Regions from separate parts of the Methylomonas sp. PHL2-19 genome, predicted to be linked through region 3. Evidence: riboswitches for the same ligand, from Rfam matches in the RefSeq annotation. Region 3 holds a riboswitch; each other region holds the start of a gene.
What was found. A riboswitch is a leader RNA that binds a small molecule or an ion and turns the genes downstream of it on or off. The one in region 3 is predicted to bind cyclic di-GMP.

Region 1 (7,853 bases), 680 kb from region 3:
CGCGAACCTCCAGCTATTACACTAAAGGTTTGTTACATGCTGATTACATCGGCTTGTTGGTGTTGGTAGATGCTTTGATAACCGGCACTTGGCAGTTGCTCAAAGAACCTGCAGCAGCATGCGAGTAAGGCATAACAGGTGCATTGACGTTCAAGGTGTCGGTGAAGTTGTTGCCGTTACCGATAGCCAGATAACCTGATTGACCGAAGGGGTGAACAAAACCAATGTTCAACTCGGTAGCCAGAATGGTTGGTGAAGCCGCATCGGCAGCGATTTTAGCGATGACGGTAGATTTATCCGCGCTGATACCTTTACGCCATTGGAAGGTTTGCTCAACCCAATCCATATACTTGCCTCTGAAGGCTTGTTCCAGAGTCGGTGCTACACCGTCCACTTTAATAAAGCGGTAATGCTTGGCATGCGTAGCATTGTTTTCCAAGCTTTGTTGACCGATGGCCCAGCCTCTGTTACCGGCAGTATTAACCGCGGTGTTGAACACGTCAGGGTTAGTCGTGGTGATTTGTTTAGCCACCGCTTCGCCGTCGGCAAAGTCTTCCAGACACAATTCCATATCGCCGGAACCACTAATTTCGTGCTTCACAGGACCGGCCAAAGAAGAACCTACCCAGTCAGGATTCAAACCGGCCGTGCTGCAAGGGTTGTTTAGGAATTTAACGTACTGTTGCGCGCCGGTACCGGAACCGTCGATACGTTTGCAAAAATGCACTTTAGTATCGTTAGGGGTTACGTTTCTGACAGTGCCGTCGGAATCGGTGTAAGTCAAACCGGCAGTCAAGCTGGTTAAGGCCGTGCCGTTTACTTTAAACTCGGACCATCTTTTGATTTGACCGGAGATCAACTCAGCCACTTGTTGTTTGCTCAAGCTAGGCATACAAGCTTCGGTGTAATCGCCCGGTGCGCAGCTGCCGCCAAAACCGGCCAACAGGTTTTGCGCTCTTTGTAAAGCCACATACAAGTTATCGGAAACCGGCACGCCAAATACCAAGGCCGCAGCAGGTACTACGTTCAGAGCCGCGTCGGCAGCTACTGGATCAACTGCACTGGCGTTTGAAGGTTTGTTAGGACCGACGAACAATTTTGGCTCGACATCGGAAATACCGGCATCGGACAGCACGTTGGTCAGGTTAGCGCCGCTGGCGTTGCAAAACCAAGTGTTGGTCGCGCCTTGTTGCGTGCAGTTACCGTTGTCGATACGCATCGCCGCAATCGCCACGCCGTCGATCAGCGGGTTAACGCCTTGCGCAGAACCGCCGGCAGAACGTTTGTGGAACAGGACTTTAGCCGTGGTTGCCGCAGAACCGTTGACGGTCAGGCCGGGTACGTTAGTAGAGTTCAGTGTGCAGAAATAAGCACTATGGTTTTTACCTTCGGAACCCGCTGTACCGTTATCTTTAAATACATCCAAAGTACCGGCGTCGCACAAGTTCACAAACAAGGCAGCCAGGGCTTTGTCTTGCGCGCTAGCGCCGGACATGAAGATTTCGATATCCGGCGTAACGCTTGGCGCATGCGCGGATGCGCCTTGCGAAAAACCTGCCAGAGAAGCCACTGCGATAGCAGCAGACAATAATTGCTTTTTCATTGTATATCTCTCAATGGATTAAATTTAAAGTGTGAGCCGACCCGTTCATGAAGGGGGAACCAGCAAAACAGAATCCGGCCGGCTCAAGCCGCTTACGGAATTAAACCGCCAGCGATTTACGACGAGTGGCGCGCAGTACACCCATCAGACCGGCGCCGAACATCCAAACCGCAGCAGGTAGTGGCACAGCAGCAGGCGCAGCGGTATAGGTCAAAGAACCGACGTTGCCGTTGATTGCGAAATTCCATACGCCTGGGAAAGTGACTAATTCGCCGGTGTCGAAGTCATCGGCATTGGCTCTTTCGCGAACAAAAGACAATGCTGTGCCTAACTGACCTTGCGCGGTAAATGGCAAGGCAGTTTGGAAATCGTTACCGTAAACAGCTGTGTATCCTTGCTGGCCGACAGTTTTGAAGGTACTCAAGTTGTTGCTGTTAGCATCTTGAGTTTGGATATAGCTGACCAAATCATTCCATTTACCCATCGTGTTGCTAATGTCTGGAGCGTTCGCGTCGATGCTGGATGGTGAAGGCACTACAGAAGTGGTGTAAAAACCAAATTTAGCTAAGTCGGTCAATTCATTCAATACACCATGACCACCAGAAACACCCCAAGTAACGTTGTTGCCGGCAGTGTAAGCAGCAGCGAACGATTGGAAGTTGTTGTCGCTCAGTGTGAATGACAATGGTTGGCTAGGATTAGCCAAAAATTGTTCAACAGTGATGCCCAAATCCAGCGTGTAAGAGTTTTGTGCTGTGTAGTTAACCAGGTTAAACAAAAACTCACTACCGTCTGCTGTTGCATCGCCGATAGCTTGGATACGCGCTTCCGCGGCGCCTGAAGCGGCCGCTGCCAATACTGCAACTGCCAACAATTTTTTAGACAATTTCATTTTTAAAACCTCATGTTTAAATTTCGATTAATGACATAAGGTGACAGCCCAGCCGTCTTGACCTGCAAGACCCGTGACTTTCCGTCCCCGCTTCACAACGAGTTTGGCTTTTACACGCTTTAGATTGCACTCGACACCATCTAACATCCTGACAGCGCCGCTTTGTTGCCCCCGCGACCATGTTCCGCCTAGCCTCCTCCCTATCCTCTTCCTTCGCCGCTCCTTGTTCGTGCCGTCCGTGTTCCCTAGTTGCTCCCGAATCTTTGCTGAACGGCCGTTCCTCAACCCCTCAACTTGGCGCGAATTATTCCAGAGCAATAGCGGCGTTTCGGTTACAGCATTGTTAAATTAACGTGACATGTAATACATCTGTATTACAAAGCCGGCCGCTAACACGAAAATTCAGCGGATGACCTAGGCGGGAGGGAGCGATGAAATCTAAGATTCTGTTTGCGGGGGTCGCATCAGTGCGATTCAGTTAAGGAAGAACCCCCTTCTCCCTCCGGGAGAAGCTTGGGATGCGGGAATCAAATAAAGCTATTTTCGGCGTAGCCTAGGTATTAGTGGCCGCTAGCTCTCGACGGCAAGGGCCTTGCTGACTATTGAGCAAGTTAGTTAAACCCAAAAAGTCCGTCATGCCGCCGGGATAAGGGCGTCCGGTGCCATGGATGGCAAGCTTCGAACTCTGCGTGCGCTGAACACGGCATTCCCCGACAAGCAAACGCCTTGCGACCGCTTCACCAATCGATTGGGAACACTGGGCTCCCGCCTGCGCGGGAGCGACGGACGTTAAAGGCCAGGCTAATATGAAGGCGGGCTAAACAACGCCCAACAAGACTTTGGCGTTAACGATACCGTCCGCATCGGCCGGTTTTTCCACATCGATTTGCAGCACTTGCAAGCGGTGTTTGGTTTCCAAAATTGTCAACCATGACATCAGTCGGTCGAAGGCCAGATTTTCCAGCCAGACGCTGACTTTGTCCTCGCCTTCCGGTGACAGATGTTTGATCGCCGGTTTTATATCCAGCTGTTGGCTGCTGAAATCGACTAACGCCAGCGGCGATTGATTACCGCCATCCACTGCCGGCGTATCAACCGCGGCTTGTTGCCGCAAAGCCGCCGCTTCGTTGCCGACTTGTTGTAAATAGCTATAGATTTGCTGTTGCGCCTGGATTTTTAGGTTCAGCAAGCGGCTTTGTTCAGCAATTGGTTGGTAAAACAGCAGGTATGCGCCATACACCAGTACGACCAATAAACCGCCCAGCGCCAGTACTCGCTCTCTGGGCGTTAATTCGGCAAAACGCTGCGCTATGTCATTTTTCGCGAATCTCAAGTTGCGCCTCCACGCCGTTTGCGCCGCTATCGGCGGATTGAAGTTTCACCTGCATGCTGGTTTGCAGTTGTTGTTTGAATTGCTCCAGCTGGCCTATGTCATCGGCAACTACATGCAACTGCAAACCGCCGTTCAGGAAATTGAGTTTTTGCAAATGCACGGCCGGCGTGTCTTTTAATACCAAGCCGGACCGGTAAAGCAAGCGCATGAAACCGCTACCGATGACATCGTGTTGTTTTCTGAGCTGCGCCAATTGTTGCTCGGCTTGGGCTTTGACATTGACGATGCGTTTCACCTCGGGAAAGCTTTGTTTGAACAGCGCTTGGGTTTTAGCTTCCCACTCGCTCAGCTCGGCTTGCTGTTGCCAGTAGGTATGCAATACGGCGTAGCTCTGCACCGCCAAAGCTGCACCCAAAATAATTGCTGCAGGCAGCCACTGTTGCCAGCGGCCTACCTTTCGACTGGTGACGGCATAGGCACCGCTCAACACATTCAGCTCTGCCGGTAACAATTCGACAGCGCTCGCCATGAATGGCAAAGGCCTTGTTATGACTGTTTCCAAACAGGTATTTGCCAAACCGTCAGGCAGCTTGCGGTCTTCGCTGGCTTTGCATATCAATAAAGTCTGAAAATCAGCACCTTCGGCACGGGCTTTTTCCAGCAGTTGCGGCAGAAATTGCGTATCCACGCCGCCGCCCAAATAAGCAGCGCTGCGCAAAATTGCGTTGCTTTCTTCGAGCAACAAAGTCGTTTGTCCAGGCTGATACGGCAGGCATAAGGTTTCCGGATACGCAGCTGCCAGCTCTAAACCGGCTTCGCGAAACGGAGTAAGCCGCGCCGCTAATGTGTCGTGCGTAATCGCCGCCACGGCGAGTTTATCCCGGTCCTGCTTTAACCAAACCAGATGATAATTTTCCACGTCCTCGGCCAGTAAATCTTCCAAGGCAAACGGCAAAGCCTTTTTCAGTTGCGCGGTGGTCTTAACGGCCAGCTCGATTTCCAATAACAACACCGAGGCAGCCGGCAATAACAGCAGCACGGACTTACCCTGCGCGGCCGCTGCCAACTCGGCGATTGTGCCGGATGCCGGCTGGCTATCCGGCCCGGCTAGACTCAACCATTCCAGGTTGTCGGCAGACCCTGCGATGAATCTGACCAGCAGTTTTTCAGCCATGCGCCAAGCCCTGGCGCTGGCGCTTCACCACTTGCGCGCCACCACTATCGCGCTGCAATTGCGATTCAAACTGCAAATGGGTTTTGCCCATATCGATTTGCCCTTGTAGTAAAAAGTTTTGCGAACTGACACCCAAGCCGTATTTACCGATGCCGGCATCGGCAACCGCCTCGTCCTTTAAAAACTCGGCGACTTTTTCGAAAGGCTTGCCTCTGGCTCTGAAGATGGATGCCGCCTGATCGGCGCTGATGTCGTCCGCCAAACAGCGCAACACCATGGCGCTGGCGGTATTGATATTCAGCGGCGCGTAGCCGTCGACCACATACACATACGGCAATAATTTCGAATAAATCTCGCGCGTCATGCCTTGTACCAGCAATAACTCGCTGACATCTGCAAATTGCCGGTTCGCGGCGCGGTAGCCGGGCTTAGATCGGGTATAGGTGTCGTCTTCCGCACCGTGCGGATAGCCAGCGTCCATATCTGCATCGATCCAATCCGTGATTGCCTGCACCAGCTCGGTTTTCAGCTTTAGCTGCGCCAACAAGCGTTCCAGGCGTTTTACATCGGGCACGGATACTTTGCCCTCGACCAATAAGTTGTTCAGATTTATACGGCCTTGCAAATCCTCAATGCCGGCTTGCATCGTGCCGCCAGCCACCACGGTCGTTGCCAGCGGTTTGGACCAGGTATCATCCACACCATCGACATCACCCGACAGCCGGCCAATCGCCCAGCTTTCCAAGCCATACGCATATTCCCAGGCTTGCATGCTGCGCAGTTGATTTTCAGTGCGGCGAATATCCAGCTGCCGCGCGCTGGACATGGACACAACCGCGACCGTGGCGATAGCCAGTATCAGCATCACCGTGATCAACGCGATCCCTCGTTGATTCTGATCTAGCGACCTCATTCCCGCACCAGAAACAGCCGGCGAATGTCACCCAAGCCGGCCAAGTTAAAATTAGCTTCCACCGCTTTGGGTAATCCGCTGCCGTCTGCCGGCCAATGCGTAGTCCAGTCGCTGCCGTAAAAGCGCAATTCAAGCGCATTAACATCCAGCAACTTTTTCCGGCGAAATTGCGTCTGCTGAGTGCGATCCAACACGGTCCAGACCTGCCGGTACAAACTGCCGTTTTCCAGACGATAACTGACACGCTGCAGATCACTTCGCATCGACAACGCCGACCATTCCGGCACGCTGCGGGTTAAAGTCAGCAAATCCTCGCCATTACCGCCGGAAAATGCCGGCTGCTCGCTACCCAATTCGTCCCGAATCGAGCGCGGCAAAGCCTGGGCTAAATCTTCGTTCAGCAAATACAAGGTTTGCTGCAACGCGGCGATGCTGGACGAGCGCTGTTCGGTACCGGCTCTGGCGTCCAAAACAGCACCCAAACCGGCGTAAGCCATCGCCGCCATGATCGCGAACACGGCCATTGCGATCAGGATTTCCAACAAGGTGAAGCCTCGACTGGCGCTATTGTGCATGGCCGGCCGGAACATAACTAAGCAGACCGGCATAAGCCGACTTATCGCCTTCCAGAAACACTTCAATCCGATAATCCCAGACCGTGCCGCCGAGACTCGGCGTCACGCCGCGCTTGGCTTGCCAATACCAACGCCGCCCGGCCATGGTTTCCCAGCCGTCCTGGTTCTCCGGCTTTTCGGTATCCAGACGCAATTGCACCGCACGATTGGCAGCTATCGTCGCCGCTATGGTTTTGTTTTCCAGATACCAAAGGTTCTTGGTGTTATCGGCGGTAATTTTGATCAAGCCGGCCATTAGGATGACTAACAGGGCCAAGGCAATCAGCACCTCCAACAGCGTAAAACCGCCGTCGCCGGGGTATTTCATGGCTTGAGAGCGGCGCTGGAAATGGCCAAGCCCTCGTCCGCCGTATTGCTCAGCCAAAACCGGAGATCGCTTTTTGCTAAATCCAAGGCAATTTTAAATGCGTCGGAGGCCCCGTCCGGGGTAAATACAATCTGCGGCTCTGGATGCACTTTGCTGCCAAAGTGCTTAGTCAGGTACACCGGCTTTTCATCCAGGGTCAATGCCAAGGTCATACCGGCTGGCAAATCCCGTTGTCTGAAGACCGCATCAGTATTCTCCGGCCGCCACTTGCCTTGGGTCGGCGACAGAAACCTATACCCTTGACCGACCAATTCCAGACCGATACTGTCGCCGCGTATCATCGCTTCCTGCTCAGCCAGCTCCAGCAATTTCGCCAGCCGCTGAATTTCCAATTGTTGCTGCTGGCTGTGATCAGCATTGCCCATCGCCAGCATCGCCATGCTGCTCATCACGCCGATCAGGACCATAGCAATCAATAGCTCGATCAGCGTAAAGCCGCGAACCTTCACGCCCTCAACCTGACTTATTTTTGCGCCCAATTGGTGATGTCCGCGCCGGCTTCGCTGCCGCCTTCCACACCGTCGGCGCCGAAGGAATACAAATCAAATTCGCCGTGCGCGCCGGGCTGCATATAAAAATACGCTTTGCCCCAAGCGTCGACTGGCAGTTGATCCAGATAGCCGCCCTGCTTCCAATGCGCGCCGGCCGGCAGATTGGCGGGTTTATGCACCAAAGCTTCCAGGCCTTGGTCGGTGGTGGGGTAGCTGAAGTTATCCAGTCTGTACAAGTCCAGTGCGGCGCTGATGGCTCTGATGTCTTGCAAGGTGCGCGTGGCCCGAGCCTCGTCCGGTCTGCCCATGATTTTAGGGACGACGATGGACGCCAAGATGCCCAAAATCACCACCACGATCATCACTTCGATCAGGGTAAAGCCTTGCTGTTTTTTATTGCTCATAACGGTTTAAAGTCGGATTGGTTTAAACAGGTCCCTGCCTG
Region 2 (7,853 bases), 690 kb from region 3:
AATTTACCTTGGTCCAGCAGCAGCTGTTGCACATTGATATTCAATACCCCGCTGCCGTCGCCCGCCAAAACACTGCCCGTAGACTTGCTATTGGCAATACTCAGGGTTTTCGCATTCAAAGACAGAGTTTTCCCGGCATTGGCTTTGCCGGCCAGACCCAAGGCATCAATGCGTAGATCACCGAATTGAAAAGGCTGACCAAGCGCATCAGTTTGCAATAACTCGCCGTACAAATTGACCATACCCCGGCTGCTCAACACCAGCTCGTCAACGGCCAAGTGCGCGAGCTGAGTATTATCCAGCGACAGGCCGTTCGCTACGCCGGTGGTCTCGCCGAGATTGATGGTCTCCGCGCCCAGGTACAAGGAGCCGCCGGCCAGATTCAATTCGCCGGCCATTTTGGTTCGCCGTGTCGAGTCCAGCGCCACCGAACCCGCGCCGGCCGAAATGACCGCGCCGGCATTTATATTCAGATCGCCTTTCAAGCCCTTGGCGCCGGTTCGGTTGATCGTTGCTTGTTTGCCCGCCGATGCGCGCAGTAAGGTGCCGTCGCCGTTCAGCTCCAGCACCGTATCGCCATCGGTATCCGCAACCGCGCCGCTGGCTTCGATTTTGGCGCCCTGTTCAAGCGTGACGGTTTCGCTGGCAGCCAGCAAGGCCTCCGGCGCTTTCAAGGTCGTGTTTTGGGCTAGCGTCACTGACTTGGCAATGACATCCAGCTTGGTGTGGCCGGTCGTCGCGTCAAAGCTTCTCACCGCCCCCAGCAACAAGCTATCCACTCTAAACTTATCCAGGTCGCTCACCAACAATTCAACATCGTCGGTGGCGGCGGTTGTGCCCAAGGCCAATTTATCCGCTACGATGTCTACCAAGCCGCCACGTCCGCCCTCGACCACATCGGCCACCACGGTGGGTAGCTCCAGACGGGTTTTGGCGTTTAGCACCAATTGTCCGGCATCTTGCGGCAGACGCGGAATCGCCTCTTCTTTGGTTACCGCTCTATCCGCGAAAAATTGGTTGGCCGAGCTGATGTTGTATTCGCTACGAGTTTTAGCAATGCTGCCGGCTTCGACCACATACTCGGACCAATACTGATCACGGATGTCTGTTCCGGCAACGCTGCGGTAGCCGGTGACGACAGCTGCGCCATCGACCCGGGTTCTACTGGTGCCGGGAATGGCATTGGCGCTGCCGGCGACCGGCGACACCAAAAAGGCATTCGGCAGCAAGGCATACCGAGCCGGCAACAATGCATAGTAGCCCGCGGCAAGGCCGCTACCGGCACCGATGTAAATGCTGTCGCCGGTTTTCAGGCCGGATTCTGGAAACGATTTGGGGTCGAACGGCGAATAACCGGACATACCCGGCACGACCGCAAAGCGCTGATCAGTATCAAGAACATCTACCGAACCGCCATCACCGGGAATAAATTCGAAGCCTAATAAATCGCCGCCGCCGGATAAATCCACCAACGCACCGTCTTCCCGAAGGATTTGCGCGGCTTTAACGGTTATTTTCTTCTCGGGGCTTTCAAACTTCCGCTTATTTTGAATATCCGCCGGTTTCAGATCGGGGTTGACCACGTTAAGATTGTTGCCGGTGCCGGCCAAGGGCAACAGCCATTCCAAGCCGCCCTGGGTGACGCCTAACGGGATGATTTGCCCCTTAGCCGAGACCGACGTAATACTTTCGGCGCCGAAGGTCACCGATTTTGTCGCTTCCAAAACGATCTCACCCAATGGCGCGGTCAGCACGCCGTTTTGGACAATATTAGGTGCTTGCACGGTCAAACTGCCCAAGGCCGACAGCACCGGCGTTGCATGACCGCTTTTGTTGAAAGTCACCGTGCCGTTCGGATCGCCGGCAACCGCCAAGGTAAACTCGGTCAAGGAGGTGGGATAAACCTGCGCCGCAGTTAAATTAAGCTTGGAAAAGGTTTTAAATTCGCCGACAAAATCCAGTTCCTTACTGTCGATCCGTATCCCTTTCAGGCGAATATCGCCAGCGGCGGCAAGATCAACCGTATTAAAACCGGTCGTTACCGAGCCACCGACCAAATCGATTAAATCGGCATTAACCGCCAATCGGCCATCCCCGTTGCTGGCTTTTACTAGCGGCGCGCGATAGCTATCCGACCCCAAAGTCGCAGTAGTAGCACTGATTTGCACATTACCGGTATCAGCGGCGGATTTCCGCTCCCAACCGAAATTGACTGCATCCAAAGCAATAGCGTTATTCAGTTGCAGATCGACGTCGCCAGTAAAACGAATCTCACCCTTCTCTCCGGATACGGCCAGATCCAGAGAGCTAAAACCGCCCTCGCTAATCTGCTCGGCAGCCAGATAGCCGATGCCGGTCAGCCGATCACCGGGCGAATCTTTCTTGGGTAATGAATCGCCGGGTTTAGAAAAAACGGCGGAAAACGGTACATTCCGTTCCTGGGAGATTTTCAAAATGCGCTGCGCGCGCGGAAAGATGGAGTTTTCTGCATCCGGATCGGCACGATTGTCTACGTTCAAAAACACCGACAATTTACCGCCCGAGGTGCCGGGCGCTGCGCCCCCCACGGCTTGCATATCGCCGTCCAGAAACGCGCCTTCGGCGGCAGTAATATTGATGCTGCCGGCATGCGAACCTACTAGCGTGGCGGCAAAACTCGCGCCTATCGCCGCGGGACTATTAACCGGTAAATCCAGGATGTCTTGGCTACCGGAAATATTAATCAAAGAGCCAGCCTGGGAAGCAAAAAAGCCGCGTTGCGCATCGACGATTACCTTACCGCCGTCGAAGACCTTGCCTATACGCCGGTCCAAGCCGTCCACGGTGATTTGGCTACCGCCCGCCACGTCGATGCCGGCAGTACTCCCTAACCAAATACCTTGATCCCGCCGGTATAGCGGGTCTACTTCGCTTTGATCGGGAATGAGTTTCAGTGTCACAGTACCGCCGGGCGCGACGATTCGACCGTCCATGACCAGGGACGAATCGGACTCCAGCGTAACGCTGCTTAAATCGTCGGCGTTAATCGTCGCGCTGGCAGCCACCAGCAAATTGCTGTTGGCATTAATCCCGGCGGCATGATCGGATCGCAAGATCAATTTGCTGGGTGCGCGCAGCTCCGGCAACAAAGTCGTCAAATCCGAGAATGCTTCGATACCGTCGGCGTTAGCCTGCTCCAGATAGGTGTTGTTTAGTACTCTGTTCTGTTGGCGCAGCTGGATATTGGCGCCGTCGTCCACCGTCAATCCGTTCAGATTTGCGCCGATATCGAACTCGGCAAAGCCGCCTTCGCCGAAAAACGTAGTAGCGATTTGCAAAGGCTGCACGCCGCCATCGCCTATGCTAGGCGTCTCTTCCCGGCGAATGGCTACCGCATTGGCTTTTACTGTAAAGCCGCCGCCTTGTTGCATGGCATAAGCGTGCATGACACCGTCCAGCAACACGTTGGCGCCGGCCTTGTCTATGGCGGGCTCGGCGACCAACACAATACCGCCCTCTTTAAAAGTATCACCCTCGCCGGTGTTTCTTTGCGCCTTACCGGCTTCCAGCCTGCGGTCTTCGTGCAACCAAGCCCCGGCGCTGATGTCGATCAAGCTGCCGGCCCGCAAATTCACGCCGCCGCCATTACCCATGGCCTTGGCAATAAAGCTACCGCCGTCTATCGCCACCGTCTTGCCGTCCAAATTTCCGGGTTGGGCGAAGTCATTCACCCATTCCCCGCGCAAATCTATCGTGGCGCCGGAAGCAAGATTAATCTCGCCTTGCATTCCCGGTACGTTGTTTCGGGCGGTTTCCAGTTTTACCGTGGCGCCGGCACCGACGATATTGCCGCGCACGTCAACCGCGCCGCCTTGTAAAGTCAGATTACCGCCGGCGGCCAAGCGCAAGGTCGCATTATCGGCAACGCTGATTTTAGCGTTGGTTTTAAACACCGCATTGCGCACACCGCCTTCAATCAGCTTGTTGGCATCCACAGCCAAGGCCATAGCCAAACCGTCATTGCCGACCGGCAAGGCCTCGTCGATATCCACATTGATGCTGTTTTGTACACCGGCGGAAAAAATCAATGCCTGGGCATTAGTCAGGGTAAACGCGGTATCGACCGTCAGACGGCTGCCTTTGGCCTGCTCGGCCAGCGTCCGTTGCCGCCTGCCGTTGGTGGTTTTACCCAGCAGGTCGCCGTCTAAAATGGCGTTGTTGGCTCGAATCATCAGGCTGCCGGCGTCCTGGCCTTCCACATAACCCGGTTCGAAACGCGCCAGCGTAAACGGCCCGTCGATTTTCCAGACTTTGGTGATACCCCATTTCTGGTATTTTTTGACCACCTCGCCATAAATCGCCTCATAAGGCACCAAAGGATCGGCTTCGCTAATATCCACCAAGCGGCCATTAGCTAGCAGTTTACTGGTGGTAATAAAGCCATCCAGATAGGTAATCTCACCACCGGAAAAGTCCAGAACCGCGCCTTTTTCCAAGATGACATCGCCTTCGGAGTTCAGCGCTATCTCGCCGCCTTTCGCCATCCGTTCGGCGACCGTGCGACCAATCCCTGCCACGGTGGGCTCAATGTCCGTGAGCGGCGTGCCTTCACGGATGTCCACCAGGACAGTCTTACCTTTTAATATCCCGGTCTTTTGCAACGGCGCGTCTTTCAATTCAAAGTTACGCAGCTCCACTTCCAGGACATTGCTTTCCATGGTGCGAATGACGTTGTCGGTGCCGGATACATCGATTTTCGCGCCGGCATCGATCAGGATCCGGCTATCGTTTTTAATACTGTTGTTGGCAACTGGATTTAACGGCGATTTGGTCGCGGTGATTGAAACATTGCCGAAGGGGGCATTGATCTGCGAACCCGCTTGCAGATGCACTTTATCGGCCATAATCTCGACCCGAGATGGCGTCTGGTTCTGACCGGATACGGCGGTTTTTTCCACCAACACCTTGACGGATTCGCCGGATTCCAGGGTCTGCGTTTCCTCTATGTATTCCACCTCCGGCAAAATCTCGGTGGTGCTGCCTTCACCCAAAGTCACTTGTGCGGAACGGCCCAAGCCATCGCCTTTGTCCGTCGTGCGGGTGGTGGCCTTGGCGGCTATCATCGTCTCGCCGCCTTCGGCTTTGGTCGTAAAACCTTCCCTAGCCAACAGGCGGATAGTGCCGTTGACGTTGGTGGAAGTCGTTGCCGACACCTTGCCGCTTTGATTGACGGCAAAACCCATCAAGGTGACGTTACCGCGATTGGCGGCGATGTTACCCAAGTTTTCCACTTTACCGCCGGTCTCGACTTCCACCAGCAATCCACGCACATCGTTATTGGTTCTTTTATCGGCGGTGGGTGCTTCCTGCAAATACACCTTGTCGGTCGCCGCCGCCATGATCACCTGGCCGCCGGGCGATTCCACATCGCCTTTGTTCATGATGCTCGGGGCAATCACCAGGATGCGGCCGCCCTCGCTGGACTGGAGCCGCGCCCCGCTTTCCACTTTGATCTCGATGGGGATTTTTTGACCATTGGCATCCAGCCGAAAACTGCCGTCATCGTTTTTTTGATAAACATCGCCGGAGCCTTGAAAAGCAGCGCGACCATCCTTGGAGACAGTGCCGATGGTTTCTTTATCAAAGGTTTTTTCGAAACTGACATCCATCGTCGAAGCCACCAAACCGCGGGCATTGACCACGGAATCCCTACCGAACACGAAACCATTTTTATTGACCAGATATATCTGGCCGTTGGCAGTCACCGAGCCCAAAATCTGGCTGGGATTTTTGCTGGGATCGACGATTTTATTCAGCGCGATGGCACTGGCGCTAGGCTGTTTGAACTCGACGGAACTCTCGGCACTGACGTTGAATTTATCCCAATTCAGAATAACCCGGTCGGTTTCCTGATTAATGGTCATATTATTGCCGATGACGGAACGACTGGCGCCGCCCATGCTGGCCCAAACCGCGCTGGGCACCGGTAATTCGGCGCAGACCGGCGAGACAAAAGCGATCAGCATACTGCCGGCGACTGCCGACTTTACGCAAGCCGCAATGGGATTTAATCTGAAAAATACCGCGTCGTCATGCTGGTGCTGTTGTCTATTAGTCATAATATCGCCTGTGCCAATCGAAGAAACAACCGCATAAAAAATCGGTTGGCAACCCGGCTGTCTTGACTGACAAGACCCGCGGCTTTCCGCCCCCGCTTCGCAACGGGTTTAGCAATATTTAAATAAAATGGTAAAAATTATAAAAATAACTTTTAACTACCTTAATAAGCATAAAATGCTGAATAAATACTAATTTAAAACCATTGCATAATAACTGTACAAAAGTAGTATCAAGGCAATATAAAATATTACATATTTATTACATGAAATAGCTTTGTAATAAATATGTAATATTATTAAGCGAAACCTATAATCTAAAATAATCGTATTGCCCGCAAAAGCGGCTGCCCAGAGAAATCCACAACCTGGATTCGCTGCGCGGTCTGCGGCTCCCGCATACGCGAGAATGACGAGTTTTTTAGAGACCCTCTAGGGAGCCACTGATAGTGCCTTTTCCCTCAGCAGGCTGTCGTAAACACGCCTTGCCCGGAAGGCAATACCGTTAATTCTTAAGGGTCCGCGTAGATACTCTGTTCAAAAGCAACAAATTTCATCATTTTTTACTCGGCGATGATGGATTCAGGGATGGCATAAAACCGTGTGTTATCGAACGGCTGATCGTGCTTCAACATGCCATGGATCGCATGCAGTAATTTACGCATGACGGCGCAGACGGCTTGCAAAGGTTTCTTGCCGTTGTCGATCAAATGCTGGAAATACGCTCGCACATGCGGATCGTGCTGTTTGGCACTCAAGGCCGGCATATACAACGCCGAACGAATATGCCGGTTACCGGCCTTGGATAGCCGCATTTTCTTGTGTACGCTTTTGCCCGACTCAAAGGCCTTGGGATCGAGTCCGGCAAACTTGACCCATTCGCGATGCGACAGGTTGGGCGGCAATAGCAGTAGTTCGCCCATCAAGGCAATGGCGCTGGTTTGGGCAATGCCTTTGATGCCGGTCAACAGGTCGAATATTCGTTGCAGTTCCGGATGCTGGTCGATCAACGCCAGCGCCTCGCCAGCCAACGTATCGATGCGTTTTTCCAGCTGACTAATCGCCAATTTGGCATCGCGTAGTAGGGCCTTCGGCGTTTCCTCGGTCGCACTCAGCGCATGTAGATGATTTTTCGCGGCGGCCTTCTGACCGGTTAGCGCGTCGATACGGCGAGCATAGCCGCGCAAAGCCAGCGCTTGATTCGAAGGACGAGTCCAGGCGACGAAATCCATGCGCTCGACATATTCGGCCAAGGTGTTGGCATCGACGGCGTCGGTTTTACTGTTTTTCATCAATACCTTAGCGAAGTGATGCGAAGCCTTGGGATTGACCACCATCACAGGTACACCGACGTCGTGTAGCGCAATAGCAAGATCGAAATGGTAAATACCGGTGGCTTCCAGACAGACCTTGATGCCGGGTAATTTGATCAACTTATTCACCAGACGCGCACGGTCGCTACGAGTATTAGCATATTTTTGCGGGTCGAACGGCTTGCCGTTCTTGCGGATCACTAAAACCAATTCGTCGGCGCCGACATCCACGCCGGCAAACAGGCGATGGACAGATTCAGCGGGGGTGTTGAGCGAGCGGTTCGTCATCATCATTTTTAAATACAGTTTAAAGGGAAGTACACTATTCACCGGTTCCCGACCCTGCACATGCACCTACCTTCCTTGTGTATGCAGGCTCTAAGCCTCGGATACTCCACGGTATGGGTGAATAGGGCGGGGGCCAATCTACACGACAGGCTCTGGT
Region 3 (7,853 bases):
GCGCACCGGGTGCCGGCAAGAGTACCATCCTGCTGCAAGCCATCGGTCATATTGCGCAGCAACTGCCGGTGTTGTATGTGTCGGGCGAGGAATCGCTGCAACAGATCGCCGAGCGCGCCCATCGTCTGCAATTGAATACCGCCGGCATCAAAATGTTGGCCGAAACTTCGGTACAGCAGATTTGCCAAGTCTTGGACGAGGAACAGCCCAAGGTGGTGATCATCGATTCGATTCAGGTGATGTATACCGCCGACTCGGACTCGGCGCCGGGTTCGGTATCGCAGGTGCGCGAATCCGCCAGCTATCTGACACAATACGCCAAACTTACCGGCGTGTCGTTTTTCATGGTCGGCCATGTGACCAAGGATCAATCGCTCGCTGGCCCAATGACCTTGAGCCATATCGTCGATGCGCAAGTGGTGTTGTCGTCTACCGACGATTCACGCTTTAGGGTGTTGCGCGCCGACAAGAATCGCTTCGGGAGTGTCGGCGAGTTGGGCTTCTTTGCGATGGAAAGCAGTGGCTTGAAGGAAGTGAAAAACCCGTCGGCGATGTTTCTGTCGCGTGCGGAAAAACCGTCGCCCGGCAGTGTGGTGACGGTGTTGTGGGAAGGTACCCGGCCCTTACTGGTGGAGATTCAGGCCTTGGTCACCGAAAGCCAGTACGGCAATCCGCGCCGTTTGGCGGTGGGTCTTGACCAAAACCGGCTGGCCATGTTGCTGGCGGTGTTGTCGCGCCACGGCGGGATTTTTACCGGCAACGACGAGATTTACGCCAACGTGGTCGGCGGCATTAAAGTCACGGAAACCAGCAGCGACTTGGCGATCATGATAGGCGTGGTGTCCAGTCTGCGTGATCGCATCATTCCTTACGACACTGTGTTCTTCGGTGAGGTGGGTTTGAATGGCGAAATTCGTCCGGTGGCCAACGGCCATGCTCGGCTCAACGAGGCGGCCAAGCATGGTTTCAAAAAGGCGATTATTCCTAAGAGCAACAAACCCAAGGATCCGGTGAAAAACTTGCAAATCCATGCAGTCAGTAACATTCAAGAAGCGCTGGCCGTGCTGGCGGATTTATAATTGCTGCCCATAATCAATGCCAAACTTCGTCAGGGAACGATATGAAAAATACAGCAGCCGTCAACGGTAAATTTGGCCGTAACGATCCGTGCCCATGCGGCAGCGGCAAGAAATACAAAGCCTGTTGTTTAAAGCAAGCCGAGGCGGCGGCGAGGCCGGTTCAACCCAGTGTGGACGACGCCTTAAAACAAGCCTGGCAAGCCGTGGCGCGGCGCGATATGGCGGGTACGTTGCATGGGTTTCGGCAAGTGTTAGCGATCCAACCCAATCATGCAGAAGCACTGGCCGGATTGGGACAGGCTTTGTGTTGGCAGCAGCAGCGCCGGGAAGGCTTAGCCTATCTACAGCAGGCCGCTCTTCAACTGGAAATCGACGCTCAGCAAACCTGCAATATCCGTTTTATGCTGGAACTGGCCGAGCAATTGCATCACTGGGGCGATCTGGATACCGCGCTGAAATTAACCGAATTGGCGGTCAAACTGGAACCTGAGAACCCTGCCGCGCTGAATAATCGCGCCCTGTATTTGACAAGGGTTAATCGATTCGAAGAGGCTTTGCCTTTTGCCAGCAAGGTTTGCGAGTTACGTCCGGATGATCCGGCCTGCAATAATATGCTGGCGGTGCTGGAAGCGCATTTAAACCGTTTGCCGGCAGCCAAGCAGCGCTTTCAGGCTGTGATAGCCGCCAATCGCAATATGCAGCAGACCGCACGCGCCTGGCAGGAGTTGGTTGGCGTGCTGGATAAATTGGAAGAATACGATGCATCGTTTGCGGCTTGCCAGCAAGCTAAGGCTTTGTATAAGCAATTACCTGAACTCAGCTCACTTGACGCCGGACAGGTATTTCGTGCGATTCAACGTAACAAGCAGGGCTTTGATCAGGCGTTACTGCATCGATGGGCTCTCAGCGACTTTGCCGATAACTTGCCGGCCCCGACGTTTCTGCTGGGCTTTTTGAGGTCCGGCACGACGTTGACCGAGCAAGTGCTGGCGGCGCATCCCGAGGTGTTTACCTCCGATGAAAATGATCTGATTCATGGTTTGATCCAAGAGCTGCAAAGGTTGAGCGGTGTGCGAGAAGACATCCCGGCCGCCCTCCGCCAGCTTGGTCTGGATGATGTCCGAAAGTTGCGCGCTTACTATTGGCGGCGGGTTAGCGAAGAATATGGCGCGGGTGCCTTGAATAAATGTTTTATCGATAAAGTAGCGCTGAACAGTATCGATATTGGCCTGATTAGCAGCCTATTTCCGGAGGCCAGGATTATCTTTGCGCTACGCGATCCGCGCGATGTGTGTTTGAGTTGCTTCCAGCAGGCGTTTAAGCCGTCTAGCGTGACAGTCAATCTACTGAGCTGGGAAGGTGTGGCCAAGCAATATGCGGCCGTAATGGATCTGTGGCTTTACATTAAACCGATGATGCAGCCGCGTTATATGGAATTGCGTTACGAGGACACGGTCAACGATTTCGAAACCAGTTTTCGCCGGGTGTTTACCTTATTGGATTTGGAATGGGTGGCCGAAGTTAGCGCGTTTCATGAGAAGGCTAAGGGCCGTTACATTGCCACGCCGAGTTTTGCCGCTGTCGCTCAGCCGATTTATTCGCGCTCGGTGGCGCGTTGGCAGCACTATGAAAAGTTTTACGAACCCGTATTACCGATTTTAGCGTCGTATATCGATGCGTTCGGTTACGAATGAAGCGAATGGGCAGGGTTGTTCAAGCTTTTTGATCAAGTAGACTACGATCAAACGGATGTAAAAATGGAGCTTCCGTGCCCCCGGTCATCCTTGACCGAAACCGATCCAATTTCTTGCTGATTAACCCGGCCCTTGATCACACTGGTAATTAAGGGCGCCGGGTTAAAAATCAGCTTTAAGTGACATAGATACGTCTCAGACGTTTTCTGTGGTTTTGCGTTTGCCGAAACCGACTAAGCCCGCCATCGCGCTACCGAACAGCCAAACCGCACCCGGCACGGGTACTGGTGATGCGGCGGCGGAGATGGTAGCGGTATAGGCCAGATTGGCGCCGCCTACCGTGCCGTCGTAACCACCCAAAATCAGTGTGTAAGTACCGGCAGTCAGGAAACGGGTCAGCGTCGCGCTGGCGGTGGTGCCTTGAGTGGCTGCGAAGGCCCAGGCGTTTGCGTCAACCAAAGCCAGCGTTGTGCCAAGTGGGCTGGCAGCCATGGGATTCAGAGCACCGTTGTTCAGGTATTCTTGATGACGACTGCTGCTACCCGCGGTATCCCAGCCGCTCCACAAACCAAAAGCCGGGCGCAGATTGGAGCCGTCCGACGATACGGTGATAGTCACTTCTGCGTCGGCATGCAGTTCAAACAAACCGTAATCGGCGGTATGCCCCCAGTTTGTCGCGCCGTCTTTATAAGCTTTGGCGCCCATGCCTATGCCGTGGCCGCTGGCGGTTTGCGAGTTGGCAACGCCGCCGTCATTGTGGATCATCGCTACCCAGGTGGCGGGCAAATTGCCAATATAGCCTGGATCGCCGGCCGACCATGGGCCTGCGGCAGAACCGTCTGGTAAGGGATCTCCGGAAGCTAAATTGTAGGTTATGTGAGCGCTAGCCATGCCGCTGATTGACATTAACGCGCCCATGGCGCCGGCTAATGCTAGTTTCTTAAAGGTTAAGTTTGCAGTCATTTTGGATCTCTATCGAATTAAATATATGAGCTAAAACCTGTTGTTAAACAGCGCTTGGTGAGGGGATTGCCGTTGTTTGGCGGCAACCCCGCTGGGTAATTAAGCCGCTAGTGCTTGTTTGCGGCGGCCGAAACCGATCAAGCCGGCCATCGCGCTGCCGAACAGCCAGACTGCGCCTGGAACAGGCACTGCCGAAGTGGTAACCAGTACGTCGTAGGTTACGCCATCGAGCGCGCCGCCACCGTGCGCGCCGACCACCAAGGTATAAAAGCCATTGGTGTGCAGCCCGGGTGTGCCTGTGGCATTCCACTCGGCTTGGTCGAACACAAACGAGTAGAACAAGGTGTCGGAAGTGCTGCTCATGCTGGCTGTCCAGATAGCTTCGCCCAAGCTTGAGCCTTGCAGGCCCGTTTCGCCGATTGTGGCAGCTGCGTTACGGTCAGATGTGGAACTGCTGTCCACATTGCGATACAGGGCCACGTCCAATAAGCCGTTAAATTGGCTGTAATCGGCGTCGTTTTTCACGGTAATGGTGGTTTTGATATTGCCCGCGCTGGCGCAGTTAGCGCTTGCTGTGTTTGCGCCGCAGCTAATATGAATCAAGCCGTAGTCCAGTCCCAGGCCGGTTGATGCCGAATTGCCTGCTACCGCTAAGTAAGGATGGTCGCCATCAGCTGGCAGATCGGCCATGATGGTGCCCCAGGTGGCGGCGTTGGTGCCGCCGTTTTTGTCCGAGTAAGCTTTCCACAAGCTACCGATAGTATTGGTGCCGAAACTAGGGTTTGAGTTAATAAGATTTGCTGTCAGTGCGCCATCGTTGTCTGTAGCGCTGGAGCCCGTATGTAATTCGCGTTTGGTGAAACCTGTAGCTGTTGTATGCTGACCTGAATACCACATATAGGGCAGGTTGCCTGCTACTTCTGTGGCTGTCTCAGCCGCGGTACCTGTGCCCGGAATTAAGGTGTTAGCGTTTAAGTCGCCGACCGTATAAACGTTGGTACCGTTAGCGACTCTATTGGTGCCGTTGGAGTTTGCAGATACACCGTCTGTGCCGTTGATGCTGTTGGCTATGCCGAAGCCGATAGCGGAGTTACCGGAGGCTACTGTGCCCGCGCCGGTCAGGTTGTAGTAAGAGTGCGCGAACGCTTGGCTGGAAACAGCCGCCAGGCCAGTTGTCAAAATAGCTGCTATAGCCGTTTTATGAAAGATCATGATCGTCCTCTTTTGTTATTGGAATTAAAGGTAACAGCGAAACTGACAAAACTTGACCAACAGCAGCGAGCCAAACTTTGCCCTCGCCCATGGCGCGCATGGGGGCAATCCGGCCTTCTTTAAATCGTTTTTTAAGAACCGTGATTTTCCGGCCCCGCCTCACGACGGGTGTGGCAAAGCTTGCTTTCAGAGATTTGCTCATTCCGCCAGCGGCAGACATGGCAGGGATAGAGACCTACTAACCGCTTTTCGGAAAGCAAACCACGAAGCAAGTACACTAGTTACAGCGAATAGCGGGCCAACTTAATAAAATATATAAATATCATTGTATTGCTGCTTATTTTGCCTGGGATGGCATGAGTGAGCTGCTGGCGAAATTCAGCGAAATAGCGCATGCGCTTATTTTAAATAACACAGTTCAATTGTTGGGAGATAATCCCCGCTTGGTGGTGAAGTTTGTTTTGGTGGATTTGATCAGGAATTTCTTTCTTTTCTAGTCGTTTATTGTTAGGTTGTTGCGCCGCTCATTGGGTTGGCACGAGATTTTTCAGTGGAGAGATGTATGCAAAAAACCGATAAAACCCCGCTGTGGGTGTTCCTGGCCCTGTCGAGTATAGAAACCCGCAAAGGCGCGTTACTGTTGATCTGGAGTAGTATTGTTTTTACTCTTTACTGTGTGCCTTGGTCGCTCTATTTCGATGGCAATGGCTGGGTTGCCAAATTATTTTTGATCGACGATTGGGAATGGTTTGCGATGATGCTGCCTATGACGTTTTGGTACTGGCTGAGCATGAGGTGGGTGGATAAAAACGGCGGCTGGCGTTTGGCTGGTGCGTGATATGCCGCACTATTTTTTGGGACATGATTCGTCAGATCGTGACGCTTGTTCCTAAAAGATTAGCTCGTAGATTGTCGTTCGATCTTTTAAGTGGCTAGCCTAATTCCTTATTTGCCATGGCATGTAGCGGTTGGAGTGAAGGTTGCTATCAAAAATCGATTGAATACTTAGGTGGCCGCCATCCAGGTTTGGTCGGCTTTCCACCTTCTTAAGCAAGCGGCGGTAGTATCTAGCGGCGATGCGTTCTTCAATTTAGTGTTGTTTCTATGCTTTCACACATTCTGCCCAAAGCCGAAATATCCATTCGCGAAAACCTGCGGTGGTTATACATTCTTAGAAATTTGATGCTGTTTGCCGTTACGGTGGCGGTGTTTATTGCAGTGAACGGCCTGGGTATTAATTTGCCGCAAAACCAGCTGTGGCTGGCGATTTTTGCGATTTCCATACTTAATCTTTACACCTGGCTACGGCTGAGGACGCCGGAAGAAGTTACCGAGCACGAGATTTTTTCGCAAATATGCATGGACGTGTTGGCGTTGGCCTATCTGCTTTATCTGACCGGCGGCGCGTCAAACCCGATCATTTGGGTGTTTCTGCTGCCTTTGATTGTAACTGCCATCATGCTGCCGCAGGCTTATGCCTGGAATATGGTGATCATTACCTCCTGCGTGTATACGGTATTGATTGCCTACAACGTACCCTTGCCGGCTGTCGAGCCGCACATGGCCCATCCGGCGATGACGGAGATGACGCCGGAAATGAGCCTGCAAATGCATTTGATGAACGACAGGCGTTATTTCAATCTGCATGTATTCGGTATGTGGTTTGGTTTTGTGTTTAGCGCCGGCTTAGTCGCTTTTTTTGTGGTCGAACTGTCCAAGACCTTGAAAGAGCGGGAGCGTAATTTAGCGGATGCCCGCGAGAGTGCGCTACGCGACGAGCGCGTGGTGTCCCTAGGCACCTTGGCAGCCAGCGCCGCGCATGATATGGGTACGCCGCTGGGCACGATCGCCATTTTGACGCATGAGATGGCGGAAGAGCTGTCGGCGCATCGCTATCCGGATCTGCATCAGAAACTGGTAATTGTTCAACAGCAGATTGATCGCTGCAAACAAGCCTTGTCGGTGATGTCGGCCTCCGCCGGCGAGATGCGGGCGGAATCCGGCAAGGTGATGCTGGTGAGCGAATATATCGATGAAGTATTAGGCCAGTGGCGCACGCATAAAGCCGCCACCAGGCTCAAGCTATTTATTTCGCCGAATGTGGATATGGAAGCGCGCGTGATTGCGGAACGTACTGTGACTCACTCCATCATTAATATCCTAAATAACGCTGCCGAGGCATCGCCGGTCGATGCGGGCATCGAGTTTCATGTGGAATGGGATGAAGCAACGCTAAACTTGAAAATCCGGGATTTCGGTCCAGGCTTGCCGGCTGAATTTATCGAGTTTGCCGGGCACCAACCGGTCAAGAGCAATAAGCAAGGCATGGGAGTTGGCTTGTTTTTGACTTATACCACTATCAAGCGACTCGGCGGTAAAATACAGTTCAGTAATTTAGAGTCGGGCGGTGCTTGCGTTGAAATCAGTTTGCCGCTTTTAGCTAAGGAGAGTATGCATGAATCAATTACCTATGGATAAACCCAATTTATTGCTTGTCGATGATGACGTCACCTTTTGTTCGGTGTTGAAGCCGGCACTGGAAAAGCGTAATTTTCAAGTGACTGTCGCCAATGATGTCGATACGGCAATGAAACTGGCGGAACAAACCGAGCCTGAATACGCGGTAATCGACTTGCGGATCGGTTTTGACTCCGGTTTGGAAATGGTCAAGAAATTGATTTCTTTAGATGACAATACCCAAATCGTCATGCTGACCGGTTTCGCCAGTATCGCCACCGCTGTGGAGGCTATCAAATTGGGCGCGATTCATTATCTGACCAAGCCGGCCAACGCTGATGAGATTGTCAGTGCTTTGTACAAGAACGAAGGCGATGCCTCGGTAGCCATCAGTGACAATCCGCTATCGGTAAAGCGCTTGGAGTGGGAGCACTTGCAAAAGGTGCTG

Region 1: another riboswitch for cyclic di-GMP. It lies ahead of ACR02O_RS10670 (hypothetical protein); the one in region 3 lies ahead of ACR02O_RS07665 (hypothetical protein).
Region 2: another riboswitch for cyclic di-GMP. It lies ahead of ACR02O_RS10690 (filamentous hemagglutinin family protein); the one in region 3 lies ahead of ACR02O_RS07665 (hypothetical protein).

The regions. Positions count from the first base shown of each region.
Region 1 covers NZ_CP196839.1:2,271,664-2,279,516, reverse strand. The annotation lists gene ACR02O_RS10675 (hypothetical protein) at 44-1,603, opposite strand; gene ACR02O_RS10670 (hypothetical protein) at 1,704-2,495, opposite strand; cyclic di-GMP riboswitch class I at 2,535-2,613, opposite strand; gene ACR02O_RS10665 (type II secretion system protein M) at 3,313-3,828, opposite strand; gene gspL (type II secretion system protein GspL) at 3,809-5,002, opposite strand; gene gspK (type II secretion system minor pseudopilin GspK) at 4,995-5,915, opposite strand; gene gspJ (type II secretion system minor pseudopilin GspJ) at 5,912-6,490, opposite strand; gene gspI (type II secretion system minor pseudopilin GspI) at 6,480-6,857, opposite strand; gene gspH (type II secretion system minor pseudopilin GspH) at 6,854-7,396, opposite strand; gene gspG (type II secretion system major pseudopilin GspG) at 7,381-7,812, opposite strand.
Region 2 covers NZ_CP196839.1:2,281,433-2,289,285, reverse strand. The annotation lists gene ACR02O_RS10690 (filamentous hemagglutinin family protein) at 1-6,098, opposite strand, end outside; cyclic di-GMP riboswitch class I at 6,143-6,221, opposite strand; gene ACR02O_RS10685 (IS110 family RNA-guided transposase) at 6,659-7,702, opposite strand.
Region 3 covers NZ_CP196839.1:1,593,594-1,601,446, forward strand. The annotation lists gene radA (DNA repair protein RadA) at 1-1,079, shown strand, start outside; gene ACR02O_RS07655 (tetratricopeptide repeat-containing sulfotransferase family protein) at 1,121-2,773, shown strand; gene ACR02O_RS07660 (hypothetical protein) at 2,969-3,736, opposite strand; gene ACR02O_RS07665 (hypothetical protein) at 3,836-4,948, opposite strand; cyclic di-GMP riboswitch class I at 5,049-5,133, opposite strand; gene ACR02O_RS07670 (hypothetical protein) at 5,305-5,445, shown strand; gene ACR02O_RS07675 (hypothetical protein) at 5,511-5,786, shown strand; gene ACR02O_RS07680 (ATP-binding protein) at 6,053-7,426, shown strand; gene ACR02O_RS07685 (response regulator transcription factor) at 7,404-7,853, shown strand, end outside.